3 regions of the Microbacterium sp. A93 genome follow, and region 2 is predicted to be linked to each of the others. Evidence: riboswitches for the same ligand, from Rfam matches in the RefSeq annotation. Region 2 holds a riboswitch; each other region holds the start of a gene.
The links. A riboswitch is a leader RNA that binds a small molecule or an ion and turns the genes downstream of it on or off. The one in region 2 is predicted to bind thiamine pyrophosphate.
Positions count from the first base shown of each region.

Region 1 (9,963 bases), on a different contig from region 2:
TGCTGGTGGGATCGCTGACTCTGCCCACGGGGGCTCCGGTGTCATGGCAGCAGAGCGTCGGAACCGCGGGGATGCTGGAGACGGACTGGACAGAGCAGGCATCAGTGTTCGCAGCATTGGGGCATCCGGTTCGGGTGGAACTGCTGCGACACATCCTTTCCGGGGTGCACGCAACTGCCGATCTCGCGGCGATCGAGACACTCGGAACGACCGGTCAGCTACACCACCACCTGCGACAACTACTCAGCGCCGGATGGGTACGTCAGAGCGGGCGCGGCAACTACGCGGTTCCAGCGGCACGGATCGTCCCCCTGCTGGCGTGCATGCTCGGAGCCGAGCGATGAGGCGGGCGCTCATTGCCGTCTATCGCCTCCGCATCCCTGGTTACTACGCATCGACCGCAACTTTGATCGCAGTCGCCCTGTCCACGTTCCTCACCCTGGGCGAGACCGCGCGGCAGGCGCGTGGCATCCTGTCGCCGATCGCACTTTGCGTGCTGGCAATTTGTATCGTGCTCGCATTCACCGCGCCTGTTTTTCTTCCCAAGCGGGAAACAGTGAAAGTCTCCTCTCCGGTGCGCGGACGGTGGCTTGCGATGAACAGCCCCGCTTCGAAGGTCCCGAGCCACGGAGTCCGTGCATACGGCCAGACGTACGCGATCGATCTCGTCAACGAGCCGGTCGATAAGGTCCGTCCGCCCTTCGGCGGCGGCTCAGCGATGCGTGCACCGTCGGAGTATCCCGCGTTCGGAGCGCCGGTGTTCGCCATGTGCGATGGAGTGGTGGTGCGCGCATCCGACTGGCGGCGCGATCACCGAGCGCGGTCCAATTTGCTCGCCGTGATCTATCTGTTGTTCGAAGGTGCAATCCGTGAGTCGGGAGGCCCGGGGTTCATCGTCGGCAACCACGTCACGATCCGCGGCGCGGATGGCGTGCACGCGACCGTCGCACACTTGCAGCGCGGGTCAGTCACGGTTCGAGTCGGCGAGACGGTCCGAGCGGGCGAACAGATCGGTCTCTGCGGGAACTCAGGCAACAGCACTGAGCCACACGTGCATGCTCAACTCATGGACCGCGCCTCCCTCTGGACGGCCATCGGAGTCCCGATGACCTTCGCCGGAATCACCATCGGGGATGCCCCAGAGCTAGCCGACACGCTGCCCCAAAACAACGAGCACCTGACGACCCGCGCCTGATTGCGAGTGGGTAGTCGTGGCTCTATTTCGCGTGGAAAATGAGCCACAACTGACCACTCGCAAGGGGGAGGAAGGGGTTAAGAACTCGGGCCGAGGATGAAGTTCCAGGAGCCGGTTATGACCGCGGCTGTCACCGCTATCGCGGAGATCAGGGCGCCGATCAGCAGCAGCATCCATTCCCTCGCACCGAAGGTGGACTCGCGCGCCCAGGTGCGCTGCCCCGGCGCGCCGAAGCCGCGCGCCTCCATCGCCGTCGCCAGCTTCGCACCCCGACGGATCGAAAGCACCAGCAGCGCGAACACCATCCCGAGGAAGCGCTTGATACGACCACGGTCGGCGACGCCGCGCGCCCGGCGGGCCAGCTCCAGCGCACGCCAGTCGTCGAGGAACAACCCCACCATGCGCAGGCCAGCGAGCGCTCCAAGCACGAACCGGGCAGGCAGCCGCAGGATCTGCGCCAGTCCGTCGGCGAGGTCCGTCGGATCGACCGTGAGGAAGAGAACCACCGAAGGCAGAGCGATCGCGAGAACACGGAACATCGTCGCCAAAGCCAGCGCCAGCGACCCCTCGCTGACGCGCACGACGAACCACTCCAGGTAGATCTCCCCGCTCGTCTCGCCATACAGAGCGATCGTGACGCCGGTCAGCGGAGCTGCCAGCCAGACCGGCCAGGTGCGCACCCAGAACTCCCGCCAACCAATACCGGCGAAGAAGAACAGCACGCACTCGAGCACCAGGGCGACCGCAGCGGAGACGACGTCGAGGGTGAGAATCAGCGGGATCGCGATCAGCGCGCTGACGCCCAGCTTCGCCACCGGATTGATCTGCGCGACGACGCCGGTACGTGCACGATTCTCGAGCAACGTCATCGGATGCCACTCAGCTCGAAGCGTTCCGCGCGCAGCGCGCGCACCACGTCGAGGTCATGCGTGATCGTGACGATCGCCGCACCCTCATCGCGCAGCACGGCCAGCATCGCCATGAGTTCGGCCCACGTGCGCGCATCCTGGCCGAACGTGGGTTCGTCGAGCACGAGCATCCGTGGTCTGGTCGCGAGCGCAGCCGCAACGGTCAGACGACGCTTCTCTCCGCCGGACAGCGTGTACGGATTCGCCAGCGCGAGATGCGCCAGCCGCAGCCTCGTGAGCAGTTCGTGTGTGCGCGCAGCGATCTCATCCGCACTCAACCCGAGCGCGCGCGGACCGACCGCGAGCTCGTCTCGTACGGTCTTCGCCAGCAGCTGATGCTCCGGCTCCTGGAATACCATCCCGATGCGCGTCAGCAACTGCCTCGACGTCCAGCGGATGGGCGCGGAACCCGCACCATCGGCGAACGCACCGGATGCTTCCACGTGACCCCCCGCCGGAGGAAGGAGACCGGCAAGAGCGAGTCCCAAGGTGGATTTTCCCGCGCCGTTCGGCCCGGTGATCGCCAGCGCCTGACCGGCACGCACCACCAGGTCGACATCGGATGCCACAGTCACACCCTTCACCCGAGCAACGGAGAGGTCGTGCGCGGCGAGCAGGATCGCTCCCGGCTCAGCACGTGGCGGTTGCGGCAAGGCCGGCGGATGACCCGGCACCCACACGCCTGCGGCGGCGAGTTCCGCACCGGCGGTCCCGAGCACCTGGTCCGGCGCCCCATCCGCGATCACTCCCCCCTCACCGACGACGATCACCCGCGTGATCAGCGGCAGCCACACATCCAGGCGATGCTCGACGACGATCAGCGTGGCGGGATGCGCTGTCAGCATGCGTTGCACGGCGTCGCGCACCTCAATGACACCGTCCGGATCGAGGTTGGCCGTCGGCTCGTCGAGCAGCACCAGGCCCGGCTGCATCGCAAGGATGCCTGCGAGCGCGAGGCGCTGCTTCTGCCCTCCGGACAGCACCTTGGTGGGCCGGTCGAGCGGCACGTCAAGGCCGACGGCGTCGAGGGCTGCACGCACCCGCGGCCAGATCTCCTCCCGCGGTATGCCGATGTTCTCGCAGCCGAACGCGACGTCGTCTCCTACCCGCGCGAGGATGACCTGCGAGTCTGGATCCTGGAGCACGAGCCCGGAGCGGCCGCGAGTTGCGGCGGCCGGAGCCGAATCAACCAACAACTCGCCGGCGCTCTCGCCCTCTTCGTCGCCGCCGAGCACCCCGGCCAGCCCGTGCAGCAGCGTCGACTTTCCGGCGCCGGATGCCCCGAGGAGGAGCACCCGCTCGCCAGGTTCGATGCGGAACGTGACGTCGTGCAGCGCCCACGCGAGCCTGCTCGCGTGACGCCATCCCCACCCGCGTGCCTCGACCGTTGCGGGCCGGACGTTACCGGCTGGCATGTCAGACCCGGTTCCGCACCTCGCGGCCGGAGCCGAACCGATCAAGGGCTCCGGTGGCCGCGAGACCGCGCGCGAGCACCCAGCCGAGCGCGCCGGCAAGGACGGCCCCTGAGATGACCGTGCTGATGAGGTAGACGATGGTGAAGGTCGCCCCCGAGCCTGCGTACCAAAGGATCAGGTTGTTGACACCGCCGGCAAGTGCGGCGCCCGCGCCGGCCAGGAGAGCCACCGGCAGTGACCAGAAGCGGTAGGCGAAGAGCAGGAAGATGATCTCGGCGCCAAGGCCCTGCACGAGTCCTGCCTCGATCGTGAGGAAACCGCCCCATTGGGCTCCCGCAAGCGCGGAGACCACTGCAGCGATCACCTCGGTGTAGATCGCGGCTCCCGCCTTGCGAATGACGAGGCCGCCGAGAACGCCGGCGATGAGCCACGGACCGTCAAGAAGCCCCTGCACACCGGGCAGGAGCGGCTCGAGCAGCGCCTTCGGCCCGAGATAACCCACATTCCATGCCAGGAACAGGAAGCCGCAGGCGACTCCGAGAACGCTGGCAACGACGATGTCGACGATGCGCCAACGCCAGATCTCTGGACGCATGAGCCCGGTGCGGGCGGCAGTGGGCGTGCGTGTAGACGTGTTCATTTGAACTCCTCCCTGCGCTGGCATGACCCAGATCAGGTTCGACGGTCGAAGCGTGGTTCGCTTCCTCTCAGCCCGACTCATCGGACTCCCGTGGTTGTGCTGACGATCTTACCCAACTGTCAGGATGCCGGTGCCCCTGCGCACACGAGGAGCGGGATTCGATAGCGTAGGCGGGTGACCCCTGACGATGCGACGCCCGATACTGGCACGCTCAGCCGGCGTGCCCTTCGCGCGCGTACGGGAGCGGTCGATGCCGCGAGCCCCCCAGCCCTGCCGCCCAGCGACTCCCCGGAGACGGTGCCAGATGCCCTGGAGGCACTGTTAGACACGGCAGAGACCGCCTCAGACACGCCAGAACCGACACCGGATGCCGCGGAGACACCGGATGCGCCCTCCGCTGCCGCCACAGTCTTCGACTTCGACGCCGACGCTGATCTGAACGTGCTCGAGCGCGCGGTGGACGAGACGGCCCCGGACGCAGAGTGGGCGGGTGCCACGCACCCAGTCACCGCCCTCACCTGGCTCGACGTCGACGATGTCAGCGAAGGCACCCGCCCGGCAGATCTCGATGCGGTAACGATGCGCGAGACGGGGCCCGACCTGCTCGCGAATGCTTCTCTGCGCTCCGGCGTCTTGCGTACCTGGATGGCACCGCTAGGCACCGTCGCTGTTCTCGCCATCGCCTATTCCGCGACGATGCTGCTGTGGCCACTGAACGAAGTGCCTCCGACGGTGCAGGCCGTTGAATTCCAGACCGTGGCCTCCGAAGCTGCTACGTTCAGCTGGCCCGCCGGCGGCAGCGCCGGTGTGAGTGTCGCCGGGGTCTCCTCTGCGGCATCCACTCTTGATTCGGCCTCGATAGCGAGCCTCACGAAGGTCGTGACCAGCCTGATGGTGCTGGATGAGATGCCGCTACAGCTCGGCGAATCGGGCCCGGAGTTCGCGTTCACCTACGGCGACACACTCGACTATTGGAACTACCGCCGCGCGAATCAGTCGGCGCTGGATGTTCCGGTCGACGGTGTGCTGACGGAGTATCAGATGCTGCAGGGCACGCTACTCGGCTCCGCCAACAACTATGTCGATCGACTGGCCCGCGAGCTCTGGGGCTCCGACCGACAGTTTGCCGAAGCCGCAGAGAGATGGCTCGCCGACCGCGGCCTTTCCGGGATCACAGTGGTGACCCCCTCCGGCTTTGATGAGGACAATATCGCCACGCCGGAGGCACTGCTGCGGCTCGCAGAGCGTGCGATGCAGAACCCCGTGTTCGCCGAGATCGTCGGCACCGCAAGTGTCGAGATCCCCGGCGCCGGCCTGGTCGAAAACACCAACGGCATGCTCGCAGACCCGGGTGTCGTCGGCATCAAGACCGGAACCCTCGTGGGCTGGAGCCTGCTCACCGCGAAGGACATCACGATCGGCGATACGACGGTGCACCTGTATGCGTCGGTGTTGAACCAGGACGACAACGACCAACGGCTCGAAGTGACGCGCTCACTGTTCGCCGGCGTGGAGGCTGCATTGGCGGCAACTGCTCCGGCTGTGGCAGAAGGCACCGTTGTCGGCACTGTCAGTACCCCGTGGGGCACGAGCGTGGACGTGGTCACCGACGGTGACGCGAACGTCGTGCTGTGGAACGGTGTATCTGCGAGCGCGGAAGTGGACTTCGACCTGAGCGACCAGCGCGCCGACGGTGACGCGATCGGTACGCTCACGGTCACTGGCCCCGTGAATGCCACGGACTCCAGCGTCTCACTCGCCGATGAGCTCGAAGGACCGAGCCCGTTGTGGCGCCTGATGCATCCGCTGGAGATTCTCGGGCTCACTGAAGCCGGCTGACAAATGAAACGACTGTGGCCGGCTGCACTTGCAGCCGGCCACAGTCGTTCATCTCAGACCTCAGAGATTCAGACCTGCGCCTCGGCCTCAGCCTCGACCCCGGCCTCACCGGTGACGATGACCGGGATGGAACCGGTGAGGGTTTCCTCCGCGTCGATGTCGGTCGCGGCCTGCTCGAACTGCGACTGGTACAGCCGCCAGTACGCACCCTGTGCCGTGATGAGCTGCTCGTGCGAGCCCTTCTCGACGATGTCGCCGTGTTCCATCACGAGGATGAGATCGGCGTCGCGGATCGTCGACAGGCGGTGCGCGATCACGAAGGAGGTACGCCCCTGTCGCAGCGCCGCCATGGCGTGCTGCACCAGCAGCTCGGTGCGGGTGTCGACGGCGCTCGTCGCCTCATCAAGAATGAGGATCGACGGCTGTGCCACGAACGCACGTGCGATCGTGATGAGCTGGCGCTCACCGGCAGAGACGTTGGCTGCATCTTCTTCCAGCACCGTCTCGTACCCATCCGGCAACGCATGCACGAAGCGGTCGACGTAGGTTGCCCTGGCCGCAGCGAGCACTTCCTCATCGCTCGCAGAGGCGCGACCGTATCGGATGTTCTCCAGGATGGATCCGGCGAACAGCCACGGATCCTGCAGCACCATGCCGGTGCGCGAACGCAGATCGTCGCGCGTGACCGCGGCGATGTCCTGGCCGTCAAGCAGGATGCGGCCCGAGTCGAGCTCGTAGAAGCGCATGATGAGGTTTACCAGCGTGGTCTTACCCGCGCCGGTCGGCCCTACGATCGCGACGGTCTGTCCCGGCTCGACCCGGAACGACAGATCCGTGATCAGCGGACGCTCTGGCGTGTAGGAGAAGGACACGTTCTCGAACTCGATCACGCCGCCTCCATCTGCGCCGTCGCCCTTGCGCAGGGCGGGTGCGTCTTCCGCATCCGGCTCCTGCTCTTCGGCATCGAGGAAATCGAACACCCGCTCGGCCGACGCCGTGCCGGACTGCACGACGGCCGCCATGCCACCCAGCTCCGACAGCGGCTGTGTGAACTGCTGCGAGTACTGGATGAACGCCTGCACGTCACCGAGTCGGAGCTGACCGCTCGCGACCATCAGTCCGCCGAGAACGGCGATGCCGACGTAGGTCAGGCTGCCGACGAATGTCATGGCCGGCATGATGACGCCCGACAGGAACTGCGCCTTGAAGCTTGCCTGGAACAGTTCTTCATTCTCAGCCTGGAACTGGTCGAGGGCGTCCTTCTCGCGACCGAAGACCTTGACCAGTGCGTGGCCGGAGAATGCTTCCTCGACCCTGGCGTTGAGTCGACCGACCTTGCGCCACTGCATACCGAACGCCTTCTGCGAGCGCGGCCCGATGACTCCGAAGATGACGCCCATCAGGGGAAGTGCGACGAGCGCCACGAGCGCCAACTGCCACGAGATCGTGAACATCATCACGAGCACGCCGATGACGGTGAGCACCGATGTCACGGCGCCCGAGAGGGACTGCTGCATCGCGGTCGTGATGTTGTCGATGTCGTTCGTGACACGGGAGATCAGCTCACCGCGCTGCACCTTGTCGAAGTACGACAGGGGCAGACGGTTGATCTTCGCCTCGACGGATTCACGCAGTCGCCACATGGTGCGCACCATGATCACGTTGATGACGTAGCCCTGGATCCAGGTCAGCAGCGCCGCGCCGACGTAGATCGCCAGCACCGCGATGATGATCCCCCGCAGCCGTTCGAAGTCGATGCCTGCGCCGACCTGGAAGTCGGTGAAGGCAGCGACCATGTTCGCGAAGTCATTTTGACCCTGCGACCGCAGTATCTCGATGACCTGCTCCTGCGACGTTCCGGCGGGAACACCGTTGTCGCCGAGCGTCTTCGAGATGAAGCCCTCGTAGATGATGTTGGTCGCCTCGCCGAGAACCTTCGGCGCAGCCACCGTGAGCAGGACGCCGATCGCGCCGAGGATCGAGACGAAGACGAACGCGAGGGCGGAGGGCTTGAGCAGCCCGATCATCCGGGCGAAGCTCTTGCCGAAGTTGTCGGCCTTCCCCGGGGCAGGGGCATCCCAGCCACCCGCCTCCAGGCGCGCCGCATCGGCGAGCTCTGCCTCGTACTGCTCTTCTGCGGTGAGTTGTTCCGGCGTACTCATGCGTCCACCCCCAGCTGCGATTCGACGATCTCTCGGTAGGTCTCATTCGAAGCGAGAAGCTCCTCGTGGGTTCCGGCACCGATCATCGTGCCGCCTTCCAGAACGACGATCCGATCAGCATCAGTGATCGTCGACACACGCTGTGCGACGACGATCTTCGTCACCTCGGGCAACTCGCGCCACAGCGCCTGTCTCAACCTGGCATCTGTTGTCAGGTCAAGCGCCGAGAAGGAGTCATCGAAGATGAGGATCTGCGGCCGATGCACGATCGCCCTGGCGATCGCGAGTCGCTGCCGCTGCCCACCTGAGACGTTCGTACCGCCCTGGGCGATACGCGATTCGAGGCCGTCCGGCATTTCCTCGACGAAGTCGCGTCCCTGCGCGATCTCGAGTGCGTGCCAGAGTTCTTCGTCAGTGGCCTCTTCTCTGCCGTACCGAAGGTTCGATGCCACCGTTCCGGTGAACAGGAATGGTCGCTGCGGCACCAGCCCGATGCTCTTCCAGAGTGCCTCGACATCGGCCTCGCGCACGTCTGCTCCGTTGACCTTGACGGTGCCGCCCGTGACGTCGAACAGCCGGGGAAGGAGCGAGATGAGTGTGGTCTTTCCGGCGCCGGTGGAACCGACGATCGCGACCGTCTCGCCCTGATTGGCACTGAATGTGACGCCCGACAGCACAGGTGCGTCTGCACCCGGGTAGGTGAACTCGACGTCCTCGAGCGCGACTGTGCCGGGCGCAGTGAACTCGATCACTCCGTTCTCCGGTCGTTCCATGCTCGAATCGGCGTCGAGCACTTCGCCGACGCGCTCGGCCGAGACGGCAGCGCGCGGGATCATCATCGCCATGAAACTCGACATGATGACGCCCATCATGATCTGGCCGATGTACTGCATGAAGGCGAAGAGCGTGCCGACCTCGACATTGCCCGCGTTGATCTCGATACCGCCGAACCAGATCACGCCGACCACGGTGACGTTGAGGATCAGCATGAACACGGGGAAGAGCAGAACGAAGAGCGAACCGATCTTGCGACCGAGGATCATGAGAGCGGTATTCGTGTCGCGGAAGCGCTCTTCTTCGATGGTTTCGCGCACGAATGCGCGGACGACCCGCACGCCGGTGAGCTGCTCGCGCATGACCCGGTTGATCGCATCGAGCTGCTTCTGGTTGCGGCGGAACAGCGGAACCATGCGGCCAATGACGAGCACGGCGGCGATGAGCAGGGCGGGCACTGAGACGGCGATCAGCCAGCTGAGTCCGACATCCTGCTGAACGGCCATGATGATGCCGCCGATCGCGAGCAGAGGCGCGGTGACGAGCATCGTCGCGCCCATCATCGCCAGCATCTGCACCTGCTGCACGTCATTGGTGTTGCGGGTGATCAGCGAACCGGCTCCGAAATGCGAGACCTCTCGCTCGGAGAAGCCGCTGACGCGGGAGAACACGTCGGCGCGGATGTCACGTCCGACGCTCATGGCCGCCTTCGCCGCGAAGTAGGTCGCGATGATCGCGCACACGATCTGACCGAGCGAGACGAGCAGCATGAACGCACCGGTACGCCAGATGTAGCCGGTGTCTGCCTGCGCAACGCCGTTGTTGATGATGTCGGCGTTCAGACGGGGCAGGTAGAGCGTGGCGAGTGCACTGGCGAACTGGAACACCAGTACGCCGACGAGCAGCCACCGATATTTTGAGAGGTAGCGGACGAGGAGTTTTCCGAGCATGAGACGTCCTTGTGGGAGAGGGGCCGAAGCGGCCACAAGATAGCGTGTCACGGACCTCGGACATTGAGAACGGTTCGGCC
Region 1 is NZ_JBPXMT010000004.1:204,216-214,178, reverse strand. Features, by position in the region: gene ACSU1G_RS12025 (ArsR/SmtB family transcription factor) at 1-344, shown strand, start outside; gene ACSU1G_RS12020 (M23 family metallopeptidase) at 341-1,195, shown strand; gene ACSU1G_RS12015 (energy-coupling factor transporter transmembrane component T family protein) at 1,273-2,064, opposite strand; gene ACSU1G_RS12010 (ABC transporter ATP-binding protein) at 2,061-3,518, opposite strand; gene ACSU1G_RS12005 (ECF transporter S component) at 3,520-4,158, opposite strand; TPP riboswitch at 4,149-4,260, opposite strand; gene ACSU1G_RS12000 (D-alanyl-D-alanine carboxypeptidase) at 4,333-5,997, shown strand; gene ACSU1G_RS11995 (ABC transporter ATP-binding protein) at 6,066-8,159, opposite strand; gene ACSU1G_RS11990 (ABC transporter ATP-binding protein) at 8,156-9,883, opposite strand.
Region 1: linked by a shared signal. The riboswitch ahead of ACSU1G_RS12005 (ECF transporter S component) and the one ahead of ACSU1G_RS29235 (ECF transporter S component) in region 2 are both predicted to bind thiamine pyrophosphate.

Region 2 (9,963 bases):
GATGCCGTGGTCAAGCTGGTCGCCACCCGCGGCCCCGAGGGGGCGCCCGGGGGCGGGCACTACGTGCGGGGCGCGGCCGACGTAGGCTCCGACGGAGAACTGGCCGAGGCCCCGGAACCGGGCCGGCCGGCACCGGCGCAGCTCACCGGGACCTACTGGGTACTGGTCTCCCCCGTCTCCGCGGGGATGTCCTCGGCGCGGGAACGGGGGCTGAAGGTCCTGCTGCTGGACCGGGGCTTCGACTCCGGGGCTGCCGAGCGGGCCCCGTGGCTGCTGATGGGCACCAAGTCGCTGAGCTACGCCGTGAACATGGCCGCCCTGCGCTTCGCCGCCTCCCAGGGGGCCGATGACGTGATCTTCACCTCCTCGGACGGCAAGGTGCTGGAGGGGCCCACCTCGACCGTGCTGATGGCCCGTCGCGTCCCGCAGGCGGACGGGACCCAAGGCGTGGAGCTCTCCACGCCGCTGCGCAGCTCCGGCATCCTGGCCGGCACCTCCCAGGGCACCATCTTCGCCGCCGCCGCGCAGGCCGGGTGGGCGCTGGGCTACGGTCCGCTGGAGCCGTCGGACCTGTTCGACGCCGATGCCGTGTGGCTGGTGTCCTCCGTGCGCCTGGTGGCACCCGTGACGCATCTGGACGGCGAGGAGCTGCCCCAGGACGCAGAGCTGACCGAGCAGCTCAGTGCCTTCCTGGCCGAGGACATCGCCCCGGGTGACCACGGGCCGAACGGGGCGGGCCCGGCCCCCATCAGTTGATGGCTTCGGTGGGGGTGTGGCGGCCCACACCCCCACCAGATCCCGCAACTGATGTTCGGGGGTGAGGCCCAGACGCGTTCTGGGCTCAGGTCCACACCAGGTTGAAGGTGCCGCTCGCCAGCGCCAGTCCCAGCGCCAGTGCGGCGAGCGCGAAGCCGCCCAGCATCACCCAGACGTCGATCCGGGCGAAGCTCGAGTCCCGGGCCCAGGTGCGCTCCCCGGCGCCGAAACCGCGGGCCTCCATGGTGACCGCGAGTTTCGTGGCGCGGCGGATGGCCTGCACCATGAGGCCGAACACCTGTCCCAGCCAGGAGCCGAGCCGCCCGAACGGGTTGCCGCCGGCCCCGACGCCGCGCGCCCGGCGGGCCTGGCCCAGAGTCCGCCATTCCTCCGTCAGCACGCCCAGCAGGCGGAAGGCGGCCAGGGAGCCGAGCACGAACCGGGCGGAGAGTCGCAACTTCTGGGACAGGGCGTCCGCCAGGTCGGTGGGATCGGTGGTGATGAAGACCATCACCCCGGGCAGGGCCACGGCAAGGATACGCAGGCCCGTGGCCAGCCCGGCGAGCACCGAACCCTCCGAGAGGGTCACGGGCCCGGCCGCCAGCAGCACGGCACCGGAGTCCTCCCCCACCAGCGCGGTGCCCCACGCCGAGACCAGGGCCGCGGCCAGTAGCACCCAGGCGCGGCGGAGGAACTCGCCCACACGGATCCCGGACGCCGGCAGCAGGGCGAGGGCGGCGGCCAGCACGATTCCCGAGGAGACCCAGTCCATGGTGGCCACGAGCACCGCGGTCACCGGCAGCAGCGCCACGAGCTTGGCCAGCGGGTTGGCCCGGTCGAACGCGGACACCGCGACCGGCCGGGACGGCGCCACCGTCACGCTGGGCACGCGCAGCCCGGTCACGCCGCGGCCTCCAGGGTGAGCGTGCGGGCCCCAAGCGCGGCGGCGAAGTCCCTGTCGTGCGTCACGGCGATGACCGAGCGGCCCTCGTCCACGATCCCGCGCAACAGGCCCACGAGCACGGCCCACGTGGCGGCGTCCTGGCCGAAGGTCGGCTCGTCGAGGAACACCACCTGGGGCCCGGCGGCCAACACAGTGGCCACGGACAGCCGCCGCTTCTCCCCACCCGAGAGCGTGAACGGGTTGACCTCGGCCAGCGCGGTGAGCCGCAGTGCACTCAGCAGGGCCTCCGCCCGGTTCGCGGCCTCCTCGTCCGAGAAGAGTCGCCGCCCGGTCCGGGGATCGCGGGCGTGGCGCGGACCGAACAGCAGCTCGTCCCGCACCGTGGTGGCCACGAACTGGTGCTCGGGTTCCTGGAACACGGTGCCGATCCGGCTCACCAGATCGGCGGCCTTCCACCGGTACGGATCCTCGGGCAACTGCTCCCCCCGCTCGCCCTTCAGCTCCGGCCCGGCGGTGAGCGTGCCGGCGTGTGCGGGGATCAGCCCGGCCAGGGTCAGCAGCAGGGTGGACTTGCCGGAGCCGTTGGCCCCGGTCACGACGACGGCCTCACCGGCTTCCAGCGTCAGGTCCAGCTCCTGCTGGACCGGCTCGGGCGCGGGCCCGAAGCGGCGGCGCCACCCGGGCCGCACCGGTTCCCGGGAGACGGCCAGGCCTCTCGCGCTCAGCAGTCGGTGCGCCGGCAGCGCACCGGGACCAGCCGGCGTCGTGCCCTCCTGCCATGCCTCCCGCCCGCCTGGCAGCGGGAGGTCGATGGGTGACCTGGAATCGGGCGTTTCCCGGCGTGTCGGGTCATCCATCGACCTCCAGCTGCTCGGGGCGGGGGTGGGAACGTGGCCGGGGACCCAGAGGCCGGCGGCGACCAGCTCATCCCGCACCGAGCCGGGTCCCGCGGACAGCAGCTCGGCCGGGGTGCCGTCATGGCTGATGCCGCCACCCGGTTCGAGCACGAGCAGGCGGTCCACGTGCTCGGCCCAGACCGCGAGCCGGTGCTCCACCACCACCAGGGTGGCGCCGGTGCGTTCGACCACGGCGAGCACGGCGTCGCGGACCTCCAGGACGCCGGCCGGGTCCAGGTTGGCCGTGGGCTCATCGAGCAGGATCACGGGCGGCCGCATGGCCAGGAGCCCGGCCAGGGCCAGCCGCTGCTTCTGCCCGCCGGACAGCTTGGAGGTGTCCCGCCACAGCGCGATCCCCTGCTCTTCACCGAGCCCCACCGCGGCCAGCGCGTCCTGGACCCGGGCCCAGATCTGTTCCCGCGGGACCTGCAGGTTCTCGGCGCCGAAGGCGGCGTCATCGCCCACCCGGGACAGGATGACCTGCGTCTCCGGATCCTGCTGCACCAGGCCGGCGTGGCCGCGCAGCTCCCGAGAGGGGACCCCATCCACCAGCAGCCGGCCGGTCTCCTCCGACTCGTCGGCCGGATCCAGCACCCCGGCCAGGGCGTACAGCAGGGTGGACTTGCCGGCCCCGGAAGGGCCGGCCAGCAGCACCTTCTGCCCGGCGGGAACCGTCAGGTCGAGACCGGCGACGGCGGCCCCGGACCGGCCGGCGTGACGCCAGCCCCAGCCCGCGGCCTCCAGGAGGGCTCCAGGCACGGATCAGACCACCGGCTCCTGGTGCGCCCGGCGGGACGGCAGGGCGGACAGTGCCCCGGTGGCGGCGAGCCCGCGGGTGGCCAGCCAGGACAGCAGCCCGGCGATCACCACGCCGGACACCGCCACGAAGACCACGTAGAGGTACTTCCACTCCAGCGTGTAGTCCGGGAACCAGTTGAAGATGAAGGCGTCGTTGATACCACCGAAGATCCCGGTCACCAGCCCGGCCAACAGGGCCACGGGCAGCGTGAAGCGGCGGTACAGGAACAGCAGCAGCACCAGCTCCGCGCCCAGGCCCTGGATCAGCCCCGAGGCCAGCACGGTGAGTCCGAACTGGGAGCCGAGCAGCCCCGAGACCGTGGCGGCCACGAGCTCCGTGAACAGCGCGGCGCCGGGGCGGCGGATGATGAGTCCGCCCAAGACGGCCGGGAAAAGCCACATCCCCGCCAGGAGGGCGGAGGAGGGCGGGAAGGCCGCGAAGGCGGGGCTCAGCCCGGCATAGGCCAGGTTCCAGGCCCAGAAGATGACGCCGCAGGCCACCGCGATGACGGCTGCCACCACGATGTCCACCACCCGCCAGGAGCGGCGCGGCTGGTGGGAGTTCTTGACGTCTGATGCGGTTGATTCGGTCTGTACAGGGACCATGGTTGTCCTCCTCAAGGATCCAAGGAGGGGGATGAAACGGCACTCCGCCAGGACCCGGTAGCCGGGTCTCGGTGGACGGTGTTCTGACGTTTCATCAGAGAACTCGACTTCCTTCGCCGGTGTTAGCCGGAGCAGGTTCGAGGGTCTGCGCGTCCGCGCACTCTCAGCACCGGTGCGGTGCTCCCCTGTCGTTCACAGTGTCCGGCCATCATAGTCCACCCGGATGCTGGGGTGCGTGGGTGTAAGTGCGGGGCCACAAATACGGGCGCGGCGGTGGGCCCCGAGCCGTTAGGCTGACACCGACCACCGACATCGTCCTGGAGTACTGGAGGAACCGACGTGAACAACCTCATGGAAAAGCTCATCGCTACCGGCATCACCATCGGCGGAGGAATCGTCGGCGCCAAACTCGTGGAGTTCGGCTGGAAGGCGGTCACCGGCAACGACGCCCCGAAGGACCTCGACGACACCGAGGAGCACCTTCTCAGCGCCATCTCCTTCGCAGTGATCTCGGCCGGCATCTCGGCCATCATCCGGGTGACCTCCAAGCGCGGCGCCAACTCGGCCGTCAAGCGTCTGCAGGCCCGCTCGGCGTCCAGGGCCGGACACGGCGAGGTCTGAGGCCGGCCTCAGTCCCGCCCGTGGTCGTCGTTCGGGTCCTCCTGGGGCACGGTCCGCTGGTCCGGCACCGAGGCGGCCGGCCGGCCGGCGTCGTCATGGCTGGCGACCACGTGGGCCAACTCGTCCACGTAGAGGTACTCCGGCTGGAGGTGCTTGGTGCGGTAGCCGGCTCGGCCCACCAGGTGCGCCGAGACCGGGGCCGTGAGCATCTGCAGCACCCAGGCCAGCAGCAGCACCGGGACCCAGACCCAGGCCCGCCCGGCGAACGCCATCGCCATGAGCACCAGCAGCAGGCCCAGCACCTGCGGCTTGGTGCCCGCGTGCATCCGGGAGAGCTGGTCCGGGAAGCGGAACAGGCCGATCCCGGCCACGGTGGACATCAGGGCGCCGAGCACCAGCAGCACGGCGGCGATTCCGTCCATGATCACCTCCAGGGTGGTACCGGTCTCAAGCATGTTCGCTCGGCTCCTTCTTCGCGTCGGTCACGAACCGAGACAGCGTCACCGAGCCCACAAACCCGATCACCGAGGCCACCACCACGAAGACGAGGTGGTCCGTGTGGTGGTGCACGGCCATGTCCACGCACAGCGCGGAGGAGATGACGATCAGCAACACGTCGGTGGCGATGGCCCGGTCCAGGATCGAGGGCCCGCGCACGATCCGGTAGATCGCGGCCAGGGCCCCTGCCCCCAGCAGGGCGACGCAGACGATTCCCGCCCATTCCAACAGGGTCATGAGCGCTCCCTCCCCCGGTCTGGACGGGTGGCTTGGCCTGCACGGGCTCCCAGGGTCCTTCCGGCACCTGAGGTGCGGGACGCCTCGTCCCGGCGGATCAGCTCCAGGTCCGCCTTGGTGCCGATGGCCCGGACAATGGCTGCCTCGGTCCGCAGTGCCTCGTCACGGAAGGCCTCGACCGCTTCGGCGTTCTCCACGTTCAGACAGTGAAGGAACAGGGTGGAGCTGGGCCGGTCCACGTCGATCACGAGGGAACCGGGCACCAACGCGAGCGCGTGGCCCGTCAGGGTGACGATCAGGTCGTCATGGCTGCGCAACGGCACGGCCACCACGGAGTTCACGATCCGGGGGCCCTTCACGATGGCGTCCCGGGCCACCGAGATCGAGGCGGTCACCACATGCCACAAGAACCGGCCCGTGAACACCAGGGCATACCAGGGATTGAAGCGGTCCGCGAAGTTCACCCGCGGCAGGCGGTAGAACCACAGGATCAACGTGGAGAACAGTGCGCCCGCCAGCAGCACGCCCGGCGAGAAGTCCTGCCACAGGGCACCCCAAGTGAGGCTCAGGCCGATCAGGATGGGCCACTGGCTCCAGAAGGAGCGTGGGCTGTCCGAGCTGTCCCGGCCGGTCTGGCCGCTTGGTTCCGTACTCATGGCCGCCCCCCACCGGTGGTGACGGCGTCCGGGGCGTCGGCTCCTTCAGGGGGCCGCGATCCGGTGTGGTGTCCCTCGGAGTCCCCCCGGATGGAGTCGAGGTCCCCCGGGCCGGAGTTCTCCTGCCCCGGGGAGATGATGCCCCGCTCCAGGAGACTCCCCACGTCCTGTTCGGCCTGCTCGGCTTCCTCCGCGCCGAGTACGGCCTCGATGTAGGGGGTGCGGGCCAGCATGTCCGTGGCGGCCCGGTCCGAGAAGGCGTACAGCGGCCCGGCAAACACGGTGAACGCCAGCCCGAGCGCCACCAGCCCCGCGGTCGGGTACACCATGCCCCGGGCCGGACCCTTGGGGAAGGTGGGCACGTGGGGCCTGCCGTGACGCCGCGCCTCGGAGTCCTCGAGGGCCAGCATCAGCTTGGCGGGCGGGTGCTCCACATCCTCCACGCGGCGCCAGAAGGACCGCGTCCACACCCGGGCCATGACGAGCAGGGTCAGCAGCGAGGTCACCACGGATCCGGCCACCAGCGCCCAGGCCAGGGGTTCGCCCATGGCCACGCCGGCCTGCAGGAGGCCGATCTTGGCCAGGAACCCGGAGAACGGCGGGATGCCGCCGAGGTTCATGGCCGGGACGAAGAACAGGACGGCGACCACCGGCGAGATGCGGGCGAGCCCGCCCAACCGGTCGATGTTGGCAGACCCGGCCCGCTGCTCGATCAGGCCCGTCACCAGGAACAGCCCGGTCTGCACGGTGATGTGGTGGACCACGTAGAACACCGTGGCCCCCAGACCCAGGATGCTGGACATCGCGACGCCGAAGACCATGTAACCGATGTGGGAGACGAGCGTGAAGGACAGCACGCGCTTGATGTCGTTCTGCGCCAGTGCCCCGAGGATGCCGACGATCATCGTCAGCAGGGCCACCCACATCAGCAGTGCGTTCACCCGGTCTCCCGGGAACAGCAGTGTCTCGGTGCGGATGATCGCGTAGACGCCGACCTTGGTGAGCAGCCCGGCGAACACGGCGGTCACCGGCGCGGGGGCGGTGGGGTAGGAGTCGGGCAGCCAGAAGGACAGCGGGAACACGGCGGCCTTGATGCCGAAGCCCACGAGCAGCATCACGTGCAGCACCATCTGGACGTCCGGGTCGAGCTCAGCGAGCTTCACCGCCAGGTCGGCCATGTTCACGGTGCCGGTGGCACCGTAGATCATGGCGATGGCAATCAGGAAGATCACCGAGGAGATCACCGAGACCACCACATAGGTGATGCCGGCCCTCACCCGCGGCCCGGTTCCTCCCAGCGTCAGCAGGACATAGGAGGCCGTCAACAGGATCTCGAAACCCACGTACAGGTTGAACAGGTCGCCGGCCAGGAAGGCGTTGGAGACACCCGCCACCAGGATGAGGAACGTGGGGTGGAAGATCGAGACGGGGCCGCCCTGGTCCTGGTCCGTGATGCCCTGGGCGGAGGCGTAGATCAGCACGGCCAGCACGATGGCCGAGGAGATCACCAGCATCAGGGCGGAGAAGCGGTCCACCACCAGGGTGATGCCCCAGGGGGCCTCCCACCCGCCGATGAACACGGCGACCGCCCCCGTGTCCCAGGTGGTGGCCAGCAGCAGGCATTCCAGCGTGAGCGTCAGCGTGATGGTGGTGACCGTCGCGGCGATCTGCGCCTTCGGGCGGCGGACCAGCACGAAGGCCAACGCGGAGCCGAGGATCGGCAGCAGGACAGCGAGCGGGGCCAGCGAGACGATCTCGAACTCCATCACTCACCGTCCTTCCGGTTGTCCGGCCTGCCGAGTCGGCCGGGCCTGCGTGGTTTGTCTGGGCCGCCCGGCCGGCCCGGCTTGCGGCCCTGGGGCCGCGAACGGGGGCTGCCCGCGCGTTCGTCCTCATCCGGCAGGTGGTCATCATGCCCCTGCGAGCCCACGGGATGTTCCCCCTCCTCCGGTTCGTGCCGGTGCCGCGGCCGGCGGCCGGACGGTTGCCGGTTGGCGTCCTTCTTGACCTTGACCGTGCCGTCCGGGCGGCGCCGCACGGCCAGGGGCCCCGTGGAGGGGTTGATGGCGGTGGCGTGCTCGTAGTCCGCGTTCGGGTCCTCGTCCTCGTCCAGGAACTCCGAGGGCTCCTCCAACAGCTCGGCGTCCTCCTCCGCGTCGAAGGAGGGCTGCTCGGCCACCTTGACGTCCTCGGTGTCCACCATGACCTCGTCCCGGCGCCCGAGCTTCCAGGACCGGTAGATCATGCCCAGCATGAAGGCGGTGATGGCGAAGGAGATCACGATCGAGGTCAGTGTCAGGGCCTGCGGGAGGGGATCCGTGTACGCCTCCGGGTCCACCCCGTTCTCGACCAGCGGTGCCTGGCCCGGCGCACCGGCCACCGTGACGATCAGCAGGTTCGTGGCGTTGGTCATCAGGATCATGCCGAACAGCACCCTGGTGAGGGTCCGTTCCAGCAGCAGGTAGATCCCCCCGGAATACATCACGCCCATGACCACGAGCAGCAACAGGTTCACACTCATGAGCTCACCGTCCCGGTTCCGGCGGTCCCGGCGGTTCCGGCGGTTCCTTGAGACGCTGCGCGGGCTTCACGACGCCGGCGCTCGACCTCGGTCTGGGCCGTCGCCTCGGCCTCGGAACGGCGGTCCACCTGGGAGCCGAGGGACCGCAGGACGTCGATGACCAGGCCCACCACGACGAGGTAGACGCCGATGTCGAAGATGGTGGAGGTGACGAATTTGATGTCCCCGAACACCGGCAGCGAGAACTCGAGAATGGCGGACTGGAACACCTGGCCGCCGAAGAACAGTGGGGCCACGCCCGTCAGGGAGGCCACGGCGAGGCCTGAGCCCAGCAGCACGCCGGCCGGGATCGGCATGGCCTGCTCCAGCTCATAGCGCCCTCCGGCCAGGTAGCGGATGGTCAGGGCCAGGCCGGCTATCAGTCCACCTGCGAAGCCGCCGCCGGGGGTGTTGTGCCCGGCCAGCAACAGGTAGATGGAGAGCAGGATGATCACGTGGAAGATCAGGCGGGTGACCACCTCGAAGATGATGGAGCGGCGCTCGGGAGCCACGGTGCGGCCCGCCACGAGCCACTGGTCCTCATCCACGATCGCGAACTTGCGCACGGCCGCCAGCTCACGGGTCTCCAGCGGTCCCTTCGGGTTGTACCGGCCCACGGACCCGGAGGCCACCGCGTTCAGGTCTCCCGTGCGCCGGTCCCGGTGCTGGATGAAGATCAGTGAGGCCACACCGGTGGCCGCGGCGGCCAGCACGGTGATCTCGCCGAAGGTGTCCCAGGCGCGGATATCCACCAGCAGCACGTTGACGATGTTGGAGCCCCCGCCCTCCTCATACGCCAGTCGCGGCATCTCCAGGGAGATGGGGTCCGCCACCCGGGAGGCCATGGCGGTCACGGCCACGGCGATCATGACCAGTCCAAAGAGGACGCCGAGCACGGCGTGTGCCCAGCGGATGTTGGTGCGGTCCCGGGTGTACCAGCCGGCCGGCAACACCCGCAGCCCGAGCACCATCGCCACGAGGACGATGGATTCCACGAGCAGCTGGGTCAGTGCCAGGTCCGGGGCACCCTGGAGGGCGAAGATGGCGGCCAGTCCGTAACCGGTGACGGAGACGAGCAACACGGCCATGAAGCGCTTGCGGGCCCGGATCGCGGCGATCGTTCCGGTGACCATCGCGGCGCCGATGAGGACCTGGGCCACGGAATCCGCCCAGGTCCAGTTCGCGGTGCCCAGAACCGTGGCAGCCAGTCCCGCGCCGCCGTCGTTCTCCTGGGGGAAGACCAGGACCAGCAGCGGGGCGAGGAAGGCGACCGCCAGGATGATGAACAGGTAGAAGCTCAACGAACCGCGCTGGGTGCGGCCGGTGACCCAGACCGCCACGTCATCCAGGACCCTGAGGGTGTTGCGGTAGAGACGCTGGGCGTCCACCCAGGACGGCACAGCCTCCTGGAAACGCGCCACCGGGTCCTTG
Region 2 is NZ_JBPXMT010000014.1:160,170-170,132, forward strand. Features, by position in the region: gene ACSU1G_RS29220 (aminotransferase class IV) at 1-756, shown strand, start outside; gene ACSU1G_RS29225 (energy-coupling factor transporter transmembrane component T family protein) at 842-1,651, opposite strand; gene ACSU1G_RS29230 (ABC transporter ATP-binding protein) at 1,657-3,315, opposite strand; gene ACSU1G_RS29235 (ECF transporter S component) at 3,319-3,960, opposite strand; TPP riboswitch at 4,052-4,157, opposite strand; gene ACSU1G_RS29240 (DUF4235 domain-containing protein) at 4,300-4,581, shown strand; gene mnhG (monovalent cation/H(+) antiporter subunit G) at 4,590-5,036, opposite strand; gene ACSU1G_RS29250 (monovalent cation/H+ antiporter complex subunit F) at 5,029-5,316, opposite strand; gene ACSU1G_RS29255 (Na+/H+ antiporter subunit E) at 5,313-5,972, opposite strand; gene ACSU1G_RS29260 (Na+/H+ antiporter subunit D) at 5,969-7,738, opposite strand; gene ACSU1G_RS29265 (Na(+)/H(+) antiporter subunit C) at 7,738-8,493, opposite strand; gene ACSU1G_RS29270 (Na+/H+ antiporter subunit A) at 8,490-9,963, opposite strand, start outside.

Region 3 (9,963 bases), on a different contig from region 2:
AACCACTTGCAGCAGAGAAGCCTACGACCGATCAGCCCTGTACACGCCGGTACGCTGAAAGATTCCCCTTCTTCTCCGGAACTCTCTCAATCTGGCCACTTCTCATCAATCGATTGAATATATTCTTGACCTTATTCTCAGACCCAATCCCTGAGAGTTCACGAACGATACGATTGGTTATCTCGGCGTGTGTTTCCAGATACTCCATAATCATTTGCTCTGGTGACGCCAGCTTCTCATGCTTGATGTTCACTAGGACCGAATGATCTAATTCAGTGATCTCAGGGTTCTTTAACTGAAGTTTCTTCATGGCGTCAAAAGCAGTATTTAGGCCTTCTCCAACGTCTTTGTTTGGTGCGTCAGGAAACTTGTTTATGAGTCGAACAATATTTCCGTTTCGGGCAAATCGTTCGTCCAGAATATTCTGAGGCGAAACGTGTCCGGCTAGTCGACCAGGACTTTCGATTTCGATTCGATTATCGAACACGCGAATGTGAACGTCGTCAGCCAGGCCATAATCTCGATGTATGAGGGCGTTGGTTATGATCTCATGAAGTGTTTCTGGTGGGTAAGAGATCGGAGTGATCCCCGTGTCTCCGAGTTTTCCAACAGATTCGACAAGCTTCGTGGTCAAATACAGCGCATCCTTAATTTGGTTGTAAAGTGGGCCTTCAATTGTGAATGGTTGCCCGTCAAGCGTTTCTCGGCGCCCTTCGGCGTCGGCTGTCTTGTACCGGTACAGCTTTACTGACGACCTCTTGGGGAGATCGGCTTGAGGTAAGTCCGAGTAAAGTAGTAGCCCTGCCACGGTTGGCTTGTCTGAAACGATCACGCGTTGCATCCGCATCCACCGTTCGGGCTCGTTTAATGGGAATGCATCTAGCATAAAAGTAAGGCTGATTTCCGAATTCGTAATGGTATCTAGTGGGGAGTTGACGGTCTCACCTTCAAAAGTCGTAATTCCCTTGTCTCGCTCCAATCTGCGAATTTGATCTTCGGATCTCAGCGGCAAAGACTGCGCGCTTCGCCTGAGGTAGACAACGCCATCACTGGCCTTTCGGATCGATGCGGAACGCAGTACGATCACGTGAAGAACTAGCCCAGCATTTCGTTCGTTAGCCAGGAATTCGTACCTGAAGCCCTCTCCGAGAGGAAAGAGCTCTTCAAAAATCTGGAGGTGACCGTTCGCTGCTTCTTCATCGACGAAGCCGTTCCAAGTGAACTGGCCATCCTTCTCGTCGATGCCGACGTAAAGTTCACCGCCGTCTCCGTTTGCGAAGCCGCTGAGGGTTTTTGTTAATTTTCCAGGCGCTACTTCCCTGGCCTTCATGTCTTGGAAGTGTCCTTCGCGCACCGTGAGAATGCGTGCAACTTGGTCGTCGTCAACTTCGATGGTCTCGATCGGCATGAGCACATCTTTCCAGCGACTGGCGTTTATGTTGACGAGGCACACCGGCGTTCGTCGAGGCGATTGAACTGCGTGAGAAAAACTGGCGATCGATCACTTGGACGCCAAGTACGTGCTACGGACGAGCTACAGGATTCGCACGTTCCCAGATCGCCGAGTTTCTAGTAGCTTTCCCGTACTCTGAATATTGACGATGCAAATGCACACGTGTTTGCGTGATGGCTCTATGTAGGAGGCCGCGCTATGGCGGAGCCAGTGGGACTTCGCGGATCCGCTATCGAGTGGCTCAAAGAGCGAACAAGTGACGGCTTGGAACCTCTTACGCGCGATGACATCTTGGACTTCGCATTTCAAGGAGCCCCTTTCGCGCTCCAGTCTACGCAGCAAGGAATTCGCAAGCCACGCGGATTCGAGGCCGCGTTATCGTTCCAAACTGTTTACAGATCACCGGGACAGAAGCGACCCTACGAGGACGACATTGGTGCGGACGGGCTCATCCGGTATGCATGGCGTGGAGATGACCCGAACCAACCGGAGAACCTCGGACTCCGCCGGGCCATGGAGTTGCGGCTTCCTCTCATTTGGTTCGTGGGCGTTGCCATGAAGCCGGCGCGATTCCAGGTGATCGCGCCTGTGTACATTGTCCGTGAAGAGATCGAACACAAGCGCTTCGCCATGGCTCCGGTAGAAGAAATTGACATGCTTCCGGAAATGATGGCCGGATCTGTCATGGAAGAGTCTCTGCGACGCTACCTCCGGCGAGAGACAAAGGTGAGACTTCACCAGCCAGTTTTCAGATCAACGGTCTTGACCGCGTACGAGAACCGCTGTGCCGTCTGTAGTCTCGCTCATCCTCAGCTCCTGGACGCGGCCCACATCGTGCCTGACCGTGAAGAGCTGGGAATTGCCTCTGTGGTCAACGGCATGGCGCTGTGCAAAATTCATCACGCAGCCTTCGATAGCTACTTCCTAGGAATTCGTCCCGATCATGTTGTGCAGATTCGGAAGGATCTGCTCGACGAGGTCGATGGACCGATGCTCCGCTATGGACTTCAGGAACTCCACGGCAAGAAGCTCATGGCACTTCCGAAGCGTTACACAGAACGCCCTCGACCTGACCTTCTCGAGAGCGCCTTTGATCGTTTCAGGAGTGCGACTGTAAGCGACGTCGCATAGTTCCCTATTGCAGCCGCAGTTGCTCTGCGTCTGCAATAGGGAACTGGGTGCAGACCGCCAACAGTTCCTGGTCTGCTTATACTGGCTCGTGGACACGGGGTGCACCGTCCGGTGCTGAGATCAAACCCGTGGAACCTGATCTAGTTCGAACTAGCGAAGGGATGTCCGCGTGACTTCTTCTTGCCATACCCAATTCCCGCCCAGCTCCGCCCTGCCCGCAGTGCCCCGCGTGCTCTCCATCGCCGGGACCGATCCGACCGGGGGGCGGGGGCCGCCGCAGACCTCAAGTCGATCACCGCCGCCGGCGGCTACGGCATGAGCGTGGTGACCGCCCTGGTCGCTCAGAACACCCATGGCGTGCGGGATCTCCACGTCCCGCCCACTGATTTCCTCGCAGCCCAGCTGCGCGCCGTCAGCGACGACGTCACCCTCGACGCCGTCAAGACCGGCATGCTCGGCACCGCGGAGATCATCGCCACGGTCACCGCCTGGCTGGGCGACGTCCAACCCACGTTCCTCGTGGTCGACCCGGTCATGATCGCCACCAGCGGGGACCGCCTCCTGCAGCCTGAAGCCGAGCAGGCCATGGTCGCCTTCTGCCGCCGCGCCACCCTGGTCACCCCCAATATCGACGAGCTCGCCGTCCTCACGGGCCAGCCCCGTGCGACCACCGAGACCGAGGCCCTCGACCAGGCCGCGGCGTGGTCCGCGCAGTCGGGCGTGGCCGTCGTCGTGAAGACCGGGCACCTGGACGGCACCCGGGTCACCAACACCTGGGTCAGCCCGGACGGCACCCGCCACCCGGTGCCCTCCACCCGCGTGGACACCACCAGCACCCACGGCACCGGTTGCTCCCTCTCGGCCGCCCTGGCCACCCGCCTCGGCCGGGGGGACACCCCGCACGCCGCCCTGACCTGGGCCACCGGCTGGCTGCACGAGGCCATCCTCCACGGCGCCGCCCTGCAGGTCGGCTCCGGCCACGGCCCCGTGGACCACGGCCACCGGTCCCGACGGCTGCAGGCCGCCGGCGCGGCAAACCCCTGGTTGAGGCACGACGCCGTCCCCTGGGCTCTCGAGACACCGCGGGACCTGGGTGCCCCTGGGGTTTCTACCCTGGCTGCCGCCGTGCCGCCGGCCGGCCCCTGGACCGCCGCCCTCTGGGAGGCCGGAGCGGAGACCACCGCGGCCATCGGGGCCTCGGACTTCGTGCAGGCGCTGGTCGACGGCAGCCTGTCCGAGGCCGACTTCACGTTCTACCTGGCCCAGGACGCGCTCTACCTGAACCGCTACGCCCGTTCCCTGGCCGCCCTCGCCGCACGATCCTCCAGCACCGCGTCCCAGCAGTTCTGGTCCGAGGCCTCCACCGGCGCCATCACCGAGGAAGCCGACCTGCACCGCACCTGGATGGCCACCCGCCCCGAGGCCGCCCGCACCACCGCGAGCCCCGTCACCAGCGCCTACACGGACTTCCTGCTCGCCACCGCCCTCGGCGAGGACCGTGCCGTGGGGGCCGCCGCCGTGCTGCCCTGCTTCTGGCTCTACGCCCAGGTCGGCGCCGGGCTGCCGGAGGTGCCCGAGGACCACCCCTACGCCCTGTGGCTGGACACCTACCGGGACCTCGGCTTCGTCACTGCCGTGCAGGGTGCCCTGGACCAGGTGGAGCACGAACTCGCCGGCGCCTCCCCGGCCGTGCGCGCCGCCGCGGCCCGCGCCTACCTGACCGCCTGCCGGCATGAGCTCGAGTTCTTCGAGCAGGCCCTGCGGCTCGAACCGGAAGCCACTGGCCCCTCCACTCTCGCTGCACCCTCCACCCCCGCAGCCCCCTCTGTCCCCGCCACTCAGCATGAGCTGGCCGGAGCCGCCCGATGACGGCGGCCGCCCCCGGACACACACCCGCGCAGGCACCCGGCCTCACACCCAGAAACGCACCGACGCTCCCCGCGGCACCGGCCGGCGTCGCGGCCATGCCGCCCGAGGGGAGGGCCGCCCTGCGCGCCGGGGTGGTGGGCAACTGGATCGACAATATCCACGTCTTCCTGCCGGTGACCGCCCTGGCCCCGGCCATGCTCGTGCTCGCCGGCCCGTCGGCCACCGCCACGTCATCGATCGGGGCGCTCATCATCGTGGCGATGCTCTTTGGCCGCCCCGTCGGCGGGATCGTCTTCGGCCGGATCTCCGACCGGCTCGGGCGCACCCGCACCACCCGCATCGCGATCGCCGGGACCGCCGTGTGCGCGCTGGCCATCGCCGCCATGCCCACGCACGAGCTGCTCGGCGCCGGGACCGTGGCTCTGATCTTGGCGCTGCGGTTCCTCGGCGGGATCTTCGTGGCCGGGGAGTACTCCGCGGCCATCCCGCTGGCCATGGAATGGTCCACCGGGAAACGCCGCGGCCTCATGAGCGGGCTGATCCTCTCGATGGCACCCTGGGCGCAGGCCACCATCGCGTTCTCGGTGGCCGGGCTGCTCGCCCTGATCGGCCCGGAGCACTACGCCGCCTGGGGCTGGCGGCTGCTGTTCGTGCTCGGTGCCGCCCTCTCCCTCGGCATGTTCGTCTACTACCGCCGCCAGGTGGCCGACGCCCCCGTGTTCCACCGCTCCCGGGACGCCGCAGCCAACTCCTCCGCCGCCCCCAACGCGACCAGCACCTCCGGCGAGCCGGCAGCGGCAGGCGAGCGGCCGGCGTCGGGCCTGGGATCCCTGCTCGCCGGGCGCTGGGCGAAAGCCTTCTGGCAGGTCTTCCTGCTCATGACCGGGCTCTGGCTGCTGACCTACAGCACGGTGCTGCTGCTGACCGAACGCCTGACCACGGACTCCGCGCTGGACCCGGCGGCCGTGCCCGTGGTCATCGGGCTGGCCTCGGTGGCCCAGGCGGTCGTGATGGCCGTGGCCGGTCACCTCTCCACGTTCACCGGCCGGCGACGACTCTTCATACTGTGGGGTCTGGTGGCCGCCCTGGCCGGGCCGGTGGTGTGGTGGCTCGCCGTCACCACCTCCACCTTCCTGCTGGCCGCCGTGTTCGCCGCGGTGCTGCAGGTCATCACCGTCTCCGCCTACGGGCCGGTCTCCGCCTACCTCTCCGAGCGCTTCCCCACCCGGATCCGCTCCACCGGCTACGGCATGGGCTACAGCCTGTCCCTGGTGGTGCCGGCGCTCTACCCGTTCTACCTGCCCTTGATCGAACCGCTGCTGGGCCGCCACGGCTCGGTCATGGTGCTCGTCGGCCTCGGGGGACTGCTGCTCGCCCTCGGCGCCGCGCTCGGACCCCGGCTCGCCCCGAAGGACCTGGTGGACGACCTGGATGCGGTGGCCGCGGGGACTGTTCCGACGGGGGTGTCCCGTTGATCCGCGACCCGGACCTGGCCGCCGTCGCGCCAGTGATCCGTGCGGTGCGCGAGCGTGCGCCGTTGGTGCACTGCCTCACCGCCACCGTGTCCATGGGGATCGTGGCCGACGGGCTGCTGGCCGCCGGCGCCCGCCCCATGATGACCGAGACCCTGGCCGAGGCACCCGTGGTGACCACCGTGGCCGACGCGCTCGCGGTCAACCTCGGCACCCTGAGCACCGACGCGATGGACGGCATCCCCGCCACCGTCGCCGCGGCCGTGCGGGACGGCCGCCCCTGGGTGCTGGACCCCACCGCGATCGGGCTGGCCCCCGTGCGCACCCCGCTGGCCCGGCGGCTGCTGGATTCGCAGCCAGAGGTGGTGCGGGGCAATGCCTCGGAAGTGCTCGCGCTCGTGGGAGCCGGCGCGGGCGGGCGCGGGGCGGACTCGGTGGCGGCCCCGGAGGCCGCCGAGGACGCGGCCCGGGAGGTGGTGCGCAGGACCGGGGGCGCCGTCGCCGTCTCCGGTGCAACGGACCTGGTGCTCGACGCCGGCCGGCAGGCTTTGCTCACGCGCGGCACCTCGCTCTTGACCCGGGTCACCGGCACGGGGTGCCTGCTCGGGGCGCTGACCGCGGCGTGCTGCGCCGTGGAGGTGGACCCGTTCCGTGCGGCGCTGGCCGCGACCACGTGGCTGGACCTGGCCGGGGAGCTCGCCGCAGAGCGGGCCGCCGGGCCGGGGAGCTTCCGGGTGGAGCTCCTGGACGCGCTGGATGCCGTAGGACTGGTCGTGGAGAACGGGGTGGGGCAGTGAACGGTGCTTTGTCGCGGCGGGATCCCCTGGACCTGCGCTGCTATCTAGTGACCTCGGGGACCGGGCGGCGCACCGTGGAGGTGGCGGCCGCAGCGGCGGGTGCCGGGGCCGGCGTCGTACAGGTGCGGGCCAAGGACGCGACCGCGGCCGAGCTGCTCGAGCTGACGTGTGCCGTGGCCGAGGCCGTCCGCGCGGCGAACCCGGCCACCCGGGTGCTGGTGGACGACCGGGCCGACGTGGCATTCGCCGCCCGGGCCCGGGGCGCTGCGGTCCACGGCGTGCATCTCGGGCAGGACGACCTGCCGGTCCAGGCGGCGCGGGAGCTGCTGGGACCGGACGCGATCATCGGGCTGACCACCGGCACCCTGGAGTTGGTCCGCGCGGCGGAGGGACTGCGCGGGCTGCTCGACTACATCGGGGCCGGGCCGTTCCGGCTGACGCCGACCAAGGACTCCGGACGGGAGCCGTTGGGGGTGTCCGGTTACGGTCCGCTGGTGGCGGCGACGAGGCTGCCGATCGTGGCGATCGGGGACGTCACCGCCGCGGATGCCGCCGCGCTCGCGGGGACGGGCGTGGCCGGCGTCGCGCTGGTGCGGGCCCTGATGGAGGCGGCGGATCCGGGGGCTGTGGTGCGGGAGGTCCTGACGGGGTTCTCGGGTCCTTGAGTTCAGAGTCGCCATCATGATTCGACGGCCAGCATCCAACCCCGCGTTTTGAGGGCAGAAGTTGCTGGTAGTTCTGCTCCAGCGCAGGCTGACGCCCCGGATTACTGCGTGACGTCGAACTTCTGGGTGTCGAGGAGGCCGCCGTCCAGGCTGAACATCTCGCCGACCTCGACCGTCACGGGCGATTCGTCGCGGAGCGTGAACGGCACCTGGACGTCGATCGAGGCGCCGGGCTTGAGATCGGTCATGGAGTTGTTGGAGTCGAGACCCTCTACTCCGATGGAGTAGGCGTCCAGCTCGATGCCGCCCTGGAAGGCCTGTGTGGTGGTGGACATCATGAAGCTGGTGGTCTCCTCCGAGCCGTTGGTGAACTCGAAGTCCACGACGATGACCGGGGCGCCCTCATAGTCCTCGGAGAACGACGCGCCCCCGATGGTCACGCCGAGATCACTGGTGGACTTTTCCTCAGCAGCCGGTGCGACGGCCGGCGTCTCGCTGGTCTGCTGGAGATCCACGGTCCAGGTCTCGCCCAGGGCACTGACCTCATAGCTGAGGGTCTCGTCCTCGAATGTGAAGGTCTTCGTGTCGTCGCTGGAGGCGAGCAGCGCCGTGCCGGTCCGGTCGGTGTCGTTCTCTGAGTCGAAGGTGAACGAATCGCCTGCGTCCTCGGGGAAGCCTGCGGTGCCGGCCCAGTAGAGCGCCTTCTCGCCATCGTTGAGCCAATAGACGGAAATGGTGTCGTCGACGATCGTCGCGGATTGGATGCTGGCGTTGTCCTCATCGGCTTCGCCGGACTGTTCCCACTCGCCGGTCAGATCGATCGGCGCGGCCTCTTGCGAAGCGGCCACCTGCTCTGCGGCGGGGGACCCGGTGTCCTCGGTGCCGGCGGTGCAGCCGGTGATGCCGAGGGCGAGGAGTGATGTGAAGGCGATAGTGACGACTGAGCGGGTGCGCATGGGGAAATGCCTCTCCCTGGTGGGTGACGGTGGTACTGGTGCTATGCCCCGTCCGGGGACCCGGGGGGAAGGTTCCGTGGGCACCCAGGGGGCCGGGGCCGTCGTCGTGCGTCTTCTGAGAGGCGATCGCCTGAGCGACTGACTCGGCCACCGGTTATCACGTCCCCGGGCGGAGCTACCTTCGGGGGACCGCGTCCGGATCGGACCGACCGGACCGTCGCCGAGCCACACCGAAGGAAGGCCCTCCATGACCGTCCCACCAGAACTCCCGGACTTCGCCACCCTGATGGGGATGCGGCGGGACGGAAGAACACTGCGGGAGATCGCCGACGCCCTCGACGTGATCCCCTCCGAGGTCTGGCGCCAACTGACCGACGGTGCGCAGGGCGCGCAGCAGGACACGCAGGCCTCCGCCGGGAGCGCTGCCGGAGATCCTCGCTCCGTCGAGGAGATGACCGGGTGGGACATCGACGCCCGTCACCGGAACACCGGGGCCATGCGGAGGTTGATGACGTTCAACCGGATGCAGCAATGCCTTGAGGTGAAGGAGTCGCACCGCCGGGATCTGCTGGACTGGGTCCAGGAGATGAGCGGTGTCGGCGTGGTCCTCGACTACCACCCCGAGGCCTCGCCGAACGATGCCTGCCGGACCGGTGGGTTCTACTTCCGCAGGAGGGAGACGGCGGACGAGTACTTCTTCCGCCGGCATGGTTAGGCGCCTTGCGGTCTCGATACACTCCACCCATGTCTTCGCAGACCTTCATCCCTGCCGACTTCGATCCGCCGGTCCTGCTGGTCACCGACCGGTTCCGCCTGGAACCGCTGGGCCCGCAGCATAATGAGGCAGACCTGGCGGCGTGGATGTCCAGCGTGGAGCACATCCGGTCCACGCCCGGATACCCGGACGGCAACTGGCCGCCACCGGAGGGGTATCCGCTGGAGCGGAACCTCGAGGACCTGACCCGGCACGCCGCCGACTTCGAGGCCCGCAGGGGATTCACCTTCACGGTGCTGAGCCCCGGCGAAGGGGACGTGATCGGCTGCGTCTACCTCTACCCGCCCGAGAAGGAGGGGTACGACGTCACCGTCCAGTCCTGGGTGCGGGCCAGCCACGCAGGCCTGGACGGTCCCCTGGCCGACGCGCTCGTGGAGTGGATCGCCGAGGACTGGCCCTGGGAGCGGCTGGACCGCTGCGGGCGGTGAGGACGGCCGCAGCGGCCCTCCGCAACTGCTGGAGCTACGCCGGCTGGGATGCCTCCACGCTGGTCCGGCGGCGATACAGGGGGCAGGCCGGGATGGTGTAGCGGCACAGCAGCGCGCCGACCACGGCGGCGGAGCCCACCACGCCCACGATCGGCCCGGCCGGCGACGGCAGTTCCTGGACGAGCACGAAGACGCCCATCGCCAGGACGAAGAACCCGAAGCCCTCACGCAGCGCGTTCTCGGGGATGATCCCGGTGAGCTTCGCGCCGATCAGCGAACCGGCGATCGCGGCGGCGGTCACCCCGGCCACGAGGCCCCAGTCCAACTGGACGCTCGTCAGGTAGCCACCCAGCCCGGCGAAGGACTTCATGGAGATGACCACCAGGGAGGTCCCGACGGCGGCCGGCATGGACAGTC
Region 3 is NZ_JBPXMT010000002.1:479,501-489,463, reverse strand. Features, by position in the region: gene ACSU1G_RS06545 (ATP-binding protein) at 32-1,408, opposite strand; gene ACSU1G_RS06540 (HNH endonuclease) at 1,652-2,584, shown strand; TPP riboswitch at 2,670-2,763, shown strand; gene ACSU1G_RS06535 (bifunctional hydroxymethylpyrimidine kinase/phosphomethylpyrimidine kinase) at 2,900-4,453, shown strand; gene ACSU1G_RS06530 (MFS transporter) at 4,450-5,928, shown strand; gene thiM (hydroxyethylthiazole kinase) at 5,925-6,722, shown strand; gene ACSU1G_RS06520 (thiamine phosphate synthase) at 6,719-7,387, shown strand; gene ACSU1G_RS06515 (DUF5067 domain-containing protein) at 7,489-8,343, opposite strand; gene ACSU1G_RS06510 (hypothetical protein) at 8,591-9,058, shown strand; gene ACSU1G_RS06505 (GNAT family N-acetyltransferase) at 9,088-9,546, shown strand; gene ACSU1G_RS06500 (sulfite exporter TauE/SafE family protein) at 9,581-9,963, opposite strand, start outside.
Region 3: linked by a shared signal. The riboswitch ahead of ACSU1G_RS06535 (bifunctional hydroxymethylpyrimidine kinase/phosphomethylpyrimidine kinase) and the one ahead of ACSU1G_RS29235 (ECF transporter S component) in region 2 are both predicted to bind thiamine pyrophosphate.